DNA from 4 places in the Photorhabdus aballayi genome. Region 4 is predicted to be linked to each of the others. Evidence: predicted binding sites of a transcription regulator. Region 4 holds the regulator's gene; each other region holds the start of a gene.
The links. Region 4 encodes PurR, which represses purine synthesis genes. Its sites were predicted from a motif close to CANGCAAACGTTTGCNTG; they were not measured.
Positions count from the first base shown of each region.

Region 1: purM (phosphoribosylformylglycinamidine cyclo-ligase) is a predicted target of PurR. The motif match lies at 1,352-1,369, and genes of this name have one in related genera.
Region 2: OO184_RS19730 (NCS2 family permease) is a predicted target of PurR. The motif match lies at 1,146-1,163, and genes of this name have one in related genera.
Region 3: gltS (sodium/glutamate symporter) is a predicted target of PurR. The motif match lies at 941-958, and genes of this name have one in related genera.

Region 1 is NZ_JAPFCD010000018.1:15,670-17,882, forward strand. It holds gene purN (phosphoribosylglycinamide formyltransferase) at 1-251, opposite strand, end outside; gene purM (phosphoribosylformylglycinamidine cyclo-ligase) at 248-1,288, opposite strand; gene upp (uracil phosphoribosyltransferase) at 1,516-2,142, shown strand; gene uraA (uracil permease) at 2,211-2,213, shown strand, end outside.
Region 2 is NZ_JAPFCD010000051.1:29,877-32,089, reverse strand. It holds gene OO184_RS19735 (MFS transporter) at 1-838, shown strand, start outside; gene OO184_RS19730 (NCS2 family permease) at 1,276-2,213, shown strand, end outside.
Region 3 is NZ_JAPFCD010000002.1:69,428-71,640, forward strand. It holds gene gltS (sodium/glutamate symporter) at 1-767, opposite strand, end outside; gene OO184_RS01660 (uracil-xanthine permease family protein) at 1,010-2,213, shown strand, end outside.
Region 4 is NZ_JAPFCD010000001.1:135,210-137,422, forward strand. It holds gene punR (DNA-binding transcriptional activator PunR) at 1-684, shown strand, start outside; gene purR (HTH-type transcriptional repressor PurR) at 691-1,716, opposite strand.

The DNA of each region.
Region 1 (2,213 bases), on a different contig from region 4:
ACCAAATCTGGCTGATACTGATCAATGGCATGCTTCAACGCTTCATCATAAGCCTGACGATCTGCATAGTTTTTCGGGCTAATGGCATGGGCGGGAATGTCCGCCTGTTTAGCGCGTAACAGACCGTAAGCATTTGCTGTATTACTAAATACCGCGCAAACCTGCCCATTGATTCTGTTATGTTGGCAGGCATCAATCACCGCCTGGAGATTGCTGCCGCTGCCAGAGATGAGGACAACGATATTTTTCATTGAATAATGACCTGTTGTTCACCTTCTTTCAGTGTCGCGATAGTGCCGATATGCCAGGCTTTCTCTCCGGCGGCAGTGAGTAATTCAATCGCTTGTTCAACGGCTGTTGGCGGTAATGCAATCACCATCCCGACACCACAGTTGAATGTCCGGTACATTTCATGACGGCTAACGTTGCCAGCCTGTTGCAGCCAGTTAAATATGGCCGGCCATTGCCAACTGGATTCGTTAATCTGCGCCTGAGTATTTTCAGGCAGAACCCGAGGAATATTTTCCCAGAAACCGCCACCAGTTAGATGAGCGATAGCGTGAACATCAACCTGTTCAATCAGGGATAAAAGGGATTTCACATAAATTTTTGTCGGGGCGAGTAGGTGATCCGCCAGTGATTTTCCTTCAAGCTCTGTTGTTTCTGGATCGGTGTTGCTGACGGCCAGGATTTTGCGTATCAGAGAATAGCCGTTTGAGTGAGGACCACTGGCGGCTAGGGCAATCAAGGCGTCACCCGCCTGAACTTTACTGCCATCGATGATTTCTGATTTTTCAACCACGCCGACGCAGAAGCCGGCAACATCATAATCTTCACCGTGGTACATCCCCGGCATTTCTGCGGTTTCACCACCAACCAGAGCACAGCCGGATAATTGACAGCCTTCTGCGATACCGGTGATAACGCTGGCAGCAGTATCAACATCCAGTTTCCCGGTTGCATAGTAATCGAGGAAAAATAGGGGTTCTGCACCTTGCACAACCAGATCATTGACGCACATTGCAACTAAGTCAATGCCGATAGTGTCATGGCGTTTGAGGTCCATTGCCAGACGTAACTTGGTACCGACACCATCGGTACCAGAAACCAGAATGGGTTCGCGGTATTTTTGTGGTAATGCGCATAAAGCGCCAAATCCGCCTAAACCGCCCATAACTTCTGGGCGACGGGTCTGTTTTACAACACCTTTAATGCGGTTGACTAAGGCATTGCCGGCGTCGATATCGACACCGGCATCTTTATAACTGAGAGAGGTTTTGTTGGTCACTCGAAGCCCCCAAGGCGGTTGCGTTTGATAAATTAAGACAGAATAGTAACAATTCTAACAGTCTAAGCAAACGTTTGCGAGACTCTTGTTTAGGATCTCAATTCTCTATAAGCAGAGCTATGTTTGATGAAAATCAACGGATTGGTAGTGGTGTTATGGTTAAAAGACGGTATAATCTCGCCGTTTTTTTGTCTGCTGGCGACATGACATACAGTTAGGAGAGGTCCATGAAGATCGTTGAGGTGAATCACCCACTTGTTAAACATAAACTCGGCCTGATGCGAGCGCATGATATCAGCACCAAACGCTTTCGTGAACTGGCCGCAGAAGTTGGAAGCCTTCTGACTTATGAAGCAACTTCTGATTTAGAAACTGAAAAAGTCACTATTGATGGCTGGTGTGGTCCGGTAGCAGTTGAGCAGATTAAAGGTAAAAAAATAACTGTCGTACCTATTCTGCGTGCAGGATTGGGTATGATGGATGGTGTATTGGAGAATGTTCCCAGTGCCAGGATTAGCGTCGTAGGGGTTTATCGTAATGAAGAAACCTTAGAACCTGTCCCTTATTTCCAGAAACTGGCCTCCAATATTGATGAACGTATGGCGCTGGTGGTTGACCCCATGTTGGCAACCGGCGGCTCTATGATTGCAACTATTGATTTACTGAAAAAAGCAGGCTGCCAGTCAATTAAAGTTCTGGTTTTAGTGGCTGCTCCTGAAGGTATTGCTGCGTTGGAAAAAGCCCATCCTGATGTGGAACTGTATACAGCTTCTATTGATGAGAGACTCAATGAACAGGGATACATTGTGCCCGGCCTGGGGGATGCAGGCGATAAAATATTTGGTACGAAATAATGAGTTAGCCGACTTTTGAGTCGGCTTTTTTTTGGTTCTAACGCAAGAATATTAAGAGGATAAAGAAAATG
Region 2 (2,213 bases), on a different contig from region 4:
TGCTAATGGGTTAATGATCTGCTTGGGTGAAACCTGGATTAATGAGCTCTCTGAAGAGAATAAACGAGGCAGGGTACTGGCTGTTTATACGACGGTTTTTACTATCAGTCAGTTGCTTGGCCCTTCTATCATTGCTTTTTATGGTGTTGCAGATAAAACGCCGATACTGATTTGTACTCTGATCCATATCTTTTCATTGGTGCTTTTTGTCATGGTAGATCAGAAGAAAGGCGATAAGTTGCCGAAACATAATGAGAAGCCCAACTTTTCTATTGTTCAATTTGTGAAGGTTGCTCCGGCGATCTGTGGCGGCGTGCTGTTCTTTTCTTTTTTCGACGGCACCATTCTTTCTATGTTACCTATCTACGGGATGAGTTGTGGGTATACCGAAGCGGTAGCTGCACTGATGATAAGTGTTGTTCTTGGTGGTGATGCATTGATGCAACTCCCGTTTGGTTGGCTGGCGGATCATATGAATCGTATGCGCTTGTACCAGACTTGTGGTGTAGTAACGCTTGGAGCAAGTGCGCTATTGCCACTTGCTATGGCACATCAATATCTTATCTGGCCTCTGTTGATTGTTTTAGGGGCAACCGCGGGGGCTATCTACACCATTGCATTGGTACAAATTGGTCAGTATTTTTCAGGGAGTGATCTGATAGTGGCTAATGCGGCGGCGGCTATGTTGTGGGGTATTGGGAGTTTGTTTGGGCCACTGCTTGCAGGTATGGCGAGTTCAGTGACGCCATCAGGTTTACCTGTTCTGCTTATTATCATTGCGGCGCTGTTTCTGATTTCGACAATGGAGCAGCTTAATCCACAGACTGATAATGGATGAAGTGTTCAGTCGGCAGTTGTATAGGCGTAAAAGCTGGCTGTAAACAGAGCAGCCAGCGCTCCAGCGCTGAGTAAATCTTTTCTTTTCAAATGGCTAGCAAACTGAATCCTAAGATTGAATCATCGAGATTAATGATCGTTTAGTGAATCATTATTCACAGAACATTGAGCTTTAGTGCTGTGAAGGTTTAATCTCCAGAAGTTATTCTTCTGATGCTTGGCTAAATAATACGGTTAGCTATTGATTTCGACACTATGATTACTGGATAATCTTTCGCCTCAAATTCTCCCACTGTTTTCTATTCTGAAAGCCAAACGATTGCTTTTGTGATTTGTTGAACCGATTGGTGCAATGTTGTTGTGTTATTAAGCGAAGTAATCGTTTTCGTTTGATTAGAAAGTGGAAGAAGTACCATGAACATAATGCAGGGGAACGACATGTCTGGCACTCAGGCACCAGTTAAATGCAAACTGGATCAGTATTTTAAGTTGACTGAACGTGGCACAACGGTACGCCGTGAAATTCTGGCAGGACTTACAACTTTTTTGGCGATGGTTTACTCAGTCATCGTTGTACCAGGGATGTTAGGACAGGCAGGGTTTCCCCATACTGCGGTCTTTATTGCGACTTGTTTGGTTGCCGGTTTTGGTTCTTTGTTAATGGGGCTATGGGTTAACTTGCCAATGGCAATTGGTTGTGCAATTTCGTTAACTGCATTTACCGCTTTTAGTTTGGTTTTAGGACAGCAAATCGCTATTCCGGTTGTACTCGGTGCGGTATTTCTGATGGGGTGCTTGTTCACGGTGATTTCTGTTACCGGTATTCGTTCTTGGATTTTACGCAATATACCAATGGGTATTGCGCATGGTGCAGGGATTGGTATTGGGCTGTTTTTATTGCTGATTGCGTCAAACGGCGTTGGTCTGGTCATTAAGAACCCGTTGGAAGGTCTGCCTGTTGCTTTGGGGGCGTTCACCTCTTTTCCGGTTGTGATGACTTTGCTTGGGCTGGCTGTTATTTTTGGCTTGGAAAGGTTGAAAGTCCCTGGCGGTGTGCTGTTAGTGATTGTAGTGATTTCTATTATTGGACTGATTTTTGATCCGGCAGTGAGATATCAAGGGTTTTTTAAGGTACCGAGTCTGGGAGATGACGGCCTGTCCCTGATTTTTAGCATGGATGTTATGGGAGCTTTGCAGCCAATTGTATTACCCAGTGTGTTGGCGCTGGTGATGACTGCGGTGTTTGATGCGACCGGTACTATCCGTGCGGTAGCAGGGCAAGGGAATCTGTTGGATAAAGGTGGACAGATTATTAATGGCAGTAAAGCGCTGACTGCCGATTCTGTTAGTAGTATTTTTGCCGGTGCTATCGGTGC
Region 3 (2,213 bases), on a different contig from region 4:
ACCCCGATAAATAACACACAGACGAATGTCGGTAGTTCAAACCATGTACCTTGCAAAAATTCAGATACAAAATTACCTGCCATCAGGCAGATAGCGATCAAGGCGATCGTCTCCAGCATCACCAATGCTGTGATCATCCGCCCGGTATAAGGTTTTTCAAATGCTGTCGGCACCTCGGTATCATCGCCCCTTAGTCCTGGGGTTTTGGTATTTTTCACCAGGAAACGAGCAACCGGGCCACCAATCAAACCACCCAGTACTAAACCGAAAGTCGCACAAGCCATTGCTACTTCTGTTGCATTTTCAAAACCATAACGCTCACTAAACAGTTTACCCCAAGCGGCGCCGGTCCCATGACCACCAGACAACGTAACAGAACCCGCCAGTAAGCCCATTAAGGGGTCCAGCCCTAACAGTTCAGCCAGAGCGATACCCACCGTGTTCTGAACCAGCAATAAGCCAACAACGACGAAGACAAACGTGAACAGGACCTTTCCCCCCGCTTTCAGGCTGGAAAGATTGGCATTCAAGCCGATAGTGGCAAAGAAAGTTAACATCAAAGGGTCTTTAAGAGACAAATCAAAACTGATTTCCCAACCTATTGTTTGTTGAACGGCTAAAAGAATCAGAGCAACTAACAAGCCACCAGCGACCGGCTCAGGAATGGTGTATTTTTCAAGAAATGGGACTGATTGTACAAGTTTGCGTCCAAGTAATAGTACTAATGCGGATGCAACGAGCGTGCCATAAACATCAAGATGATACATCTATGTACCCCAGCTATATTGTTAAAATTATGTAAGTTATTACGACGTTATACTCATCCTTTAGAGAACGCCAAAAGCAGGCAACGCTGGATTAGAAAAAAAATCTGCCACAAACACAAGTTAAAACATATAAAAATGTGACCAGAGCAAATCATGGAAAGTGACAGCATTTTTACGCAAACGATTGCTTTTACACCATTGATCATTAAAATGCGCTCTTTGTCAGTCCGGAATTTCACACCATGCTCACCTCATCCCCTGAACAAACTGAAACAATACCCCCGAAGAAACCAGCTAGTGAATTGATTTATCGCTTAGAAGATCGGCCACCGTTGCCACAAACGTTGTTTGCTGCCTGTCAGCATTTACTGGCAATGTTTGTCGCTGTTATTACGCCGGCAATTTTAATTTGCCAAGCGCTAGGGCTGCCTGCTCACGATACGCAGCGGATTATCAGTATGTCTCTGTTTGCTTCAGGATTGGCATCATTAATCCAGATCCGAGCTTGGGGGCCTGTCGGCTCTGGTTTACTTTCTATTCAAGGGACCAGTTTTAACTTTGTTTCCCCACTGATCATGGGCGGGCTGGCATTGAAAAACGGCGGTGCCGACATTCCAACCATGATGGCAGCGTTATTCGGCACTCTAATGGCGGCATCCGTCACAGAAATTCTGTTATCCCGCGTATTGCATCTGGCCCGGCGAATTATCACCCCGTTGGTTTCCGGTGTTGTGGTGATGATTATCGGCTTGTCTCTCATTCAGGTTGGGTTGACCTCTATCGGCGGCGGGTTTTCTGCTATCGAAAATCACACTTTTGGTTCTCCAGAAAATCTGTTTCTGGCAGGCGTTGTGTTGGTTATCATTGTTTTGCTGAACCGACAGCGTAATCCTTATCTGCGTGTCGCTTCTCTGGTGATTGCAATGGCAGTCGGTTATGTTGCCGCCTGGCTAATGGGTATGCTGCCACCAACAACGGTACAAGAAAATAGCTCACTCATGACAATTCCCGCACCACTCTATTATGGTCTTTCCTTTGACTGGAATCTGCTTATCCCGCTAATGTTGATTTTCATGGTCACTTCGCTGGAAACTATCGGCGATATTACCGCGACGTCTGATGTTTCCGAGCAACCGGTCAGCGGTCCTCTATATATGAAACGTATTAAAGGCGGTGTTTTAGCTAACGGCTTAAATTCTATGCTTTCTGCCGTATTTAATACCTTCCCAAATTCTTGTTTTGGGCAGAATAACGGGGTTATCCAACTCACTGGCGTTGCCAGCCGCCGTGTAGGTTATGCCGTAGCGCTAATGTTGATGCTGTTAGGTCTATTTCCTGCGGTGGCAGGATTTGTACAACAGATCCCTGAACCGGTATTGGGGGGCGCCACTATCGTGATGTTCGGTACGATTGCCGCATCTGGTATCCGTATCGTTTCCAGAGAAG
Region 4 (2,213 bases):
ATGATTAACACTCGTCACCAGTGTCAACAAATTGCCAATGGCTGGAGAGGGCAATTTAGTATTGCTATTGATCGGGTTGTCAAACCGGAACGTAGTCGTCAGCTTATTCTTAATTTCTATCACCATTTTCCTGATATAGAGCTTTTTGTTCATCAGGAGGTGTTTAATGGTGTATGGGACGCGCTGGTGGATAGTCGAGTTGATGTTGCAATTGGTGCAACCCGGGTAGCTCCAGTCGGGGAAAGGTATAGTTTCCGAGATATGGGGTTTATGCCCTGGCTATGTGTTGTTAGCGCAGGTCATGCGCTGACTCAGTCGCCGGGTCCGCTATCTGATGACCAAATGCGGCCTTATCCCAGTTTGTGCCTTGAAGATACATCCCGTAATTTACCGAAGCGTGACACTTGGAATCTGGATAATCAGCGCAGGCTAGTGGTTCCTGATTGGGAGTCTGGTCTGTCTTGCTTGAATGAGGGGTTATGTGTGGGAATGGTGCCTAAGCATAGGGCAATGCCGCTTATTCGGCAGAAGAAACTAGCCGTGCTGGAATTGGAACAGCCTTTACCAGACAGTCCATGTTGTTTGGCATGGGTACAAAACAGCCATTCTCCAGCATTAAGTTGGCTGCTTGACTATCTTGGCGATAGTGAAACACTTAATGCTGAATGGCTTCAGGATGAATAGAGCGGATTAACGACGATAATCGATAAATGGGCCATCTACGACAGAGCGTCGTTCAACCAGGCGAGGATGTACTTCAATAGTTTGCGCATCTTCACGTTTGTTGATTATTCTGTCCAGTAACATAGAAAATGCCATTTGCCCCAGTCGTTCTTTTGGCTGATGAATGGTGGTCAATGCCGGAGAGAAATAACGAGCGTTGCGTATATTGTCATAGCCGATGATAGAAATATCCTGTGGGACGCGTAATCCTAATTCATCGGCAGCACAAATAGCCCCCATAGCCATAACATCTCCGCCGCAGAAAACCGCAGTCGGACGCTGTTTTTGATTCAGGATTTGATGCATAGCTTTATAGCCCGATTCTGGCTCAAAATCCCCTTGAATAATCCACTCTTCTCTAATCGGAATGTTGGCTTCTTTTAACGCCTTCAAGAATCCTTGATGGCGGCCGCCGCCGGTATTTCGTGCCAGAGGGCCGGGGATCGCGCCAATGTCACGATGACCGCGCTCGATAAGATAACGACCAGCCAGATAACCGCCGTGTAATGCGTTATCAATAATCGTATCGGTGAAATCACTTCTGACTTGTCCCCAATCCATGACGACCATTGGAATATTGCGATAATCTTCTAACATTCCCAACAACTGTTCCGGGTATTCTGAACACATAATCAGCAGTCCATCTACACGTTTTTGCGCCAGCATGGCGAGATAAGCTTTCTGTTTATCAATGTTATTGTGTGAGTTACATAAAATCAGCGTATAGCCTTTGCTATAACAACTGTTTTCAACGGCCTCAATGACTTCAGCAAAATAGGGGGCTTCACTGGACGTTGCCAGTAATCCGATCGATTTTGTGTGGTTAACTTTCAGACTGCGAGCTACAGCACTGGGTGAATAATTCAGAGCCTTAATAGCAGCCCAAACGGCAGCTTTAGTATCTTCAGCGACGAAGCGGGTTTTATTAATAACATGGGATACGGTAGTGGTTGAGACGCCAGCGTGCTTAGCCACATCTTTGATCGTTGCCATGAGGTGAAAGACTCCTGACCTTTTGGTCTAAATTTAAAACGTTTTGTTAATCGCTTACCAGCCCTTTTACACAGGCACTGGTAATAAGTTAGCGATAAATCCTGGATTTTGTCTGATCTGGCTCAAAAGTGAAAGCAATAATCAGTGTTATAAAATGTATGGTAATCGCTATTTATGCTTTTCCTTGTGTAAGGGCAATTAACCATCTCAATAGATTGGTATTTGTCGTTATAAACTTTTCATTCTGAGGAGGCTCTATGAATACCGATTTGAAGCTTGGTTTATTTACTGCTGTCAGCACGTTGGTGATGATTGCCATTTTTGCCGCTCTTTGCTTGATCTTTGCCTGATGTTTTGAACTGATTAGATGATTTAAAAATTGGGCTTTACGTTAAAGGAAATTGGGCAGATAGTCTCAGTGGTTTATCTGCCCTTTGCCTTTGAGTGTTAAAACAGTTTAAGTATTAAAACAAATAGTAATGAATTAATCTGATGGT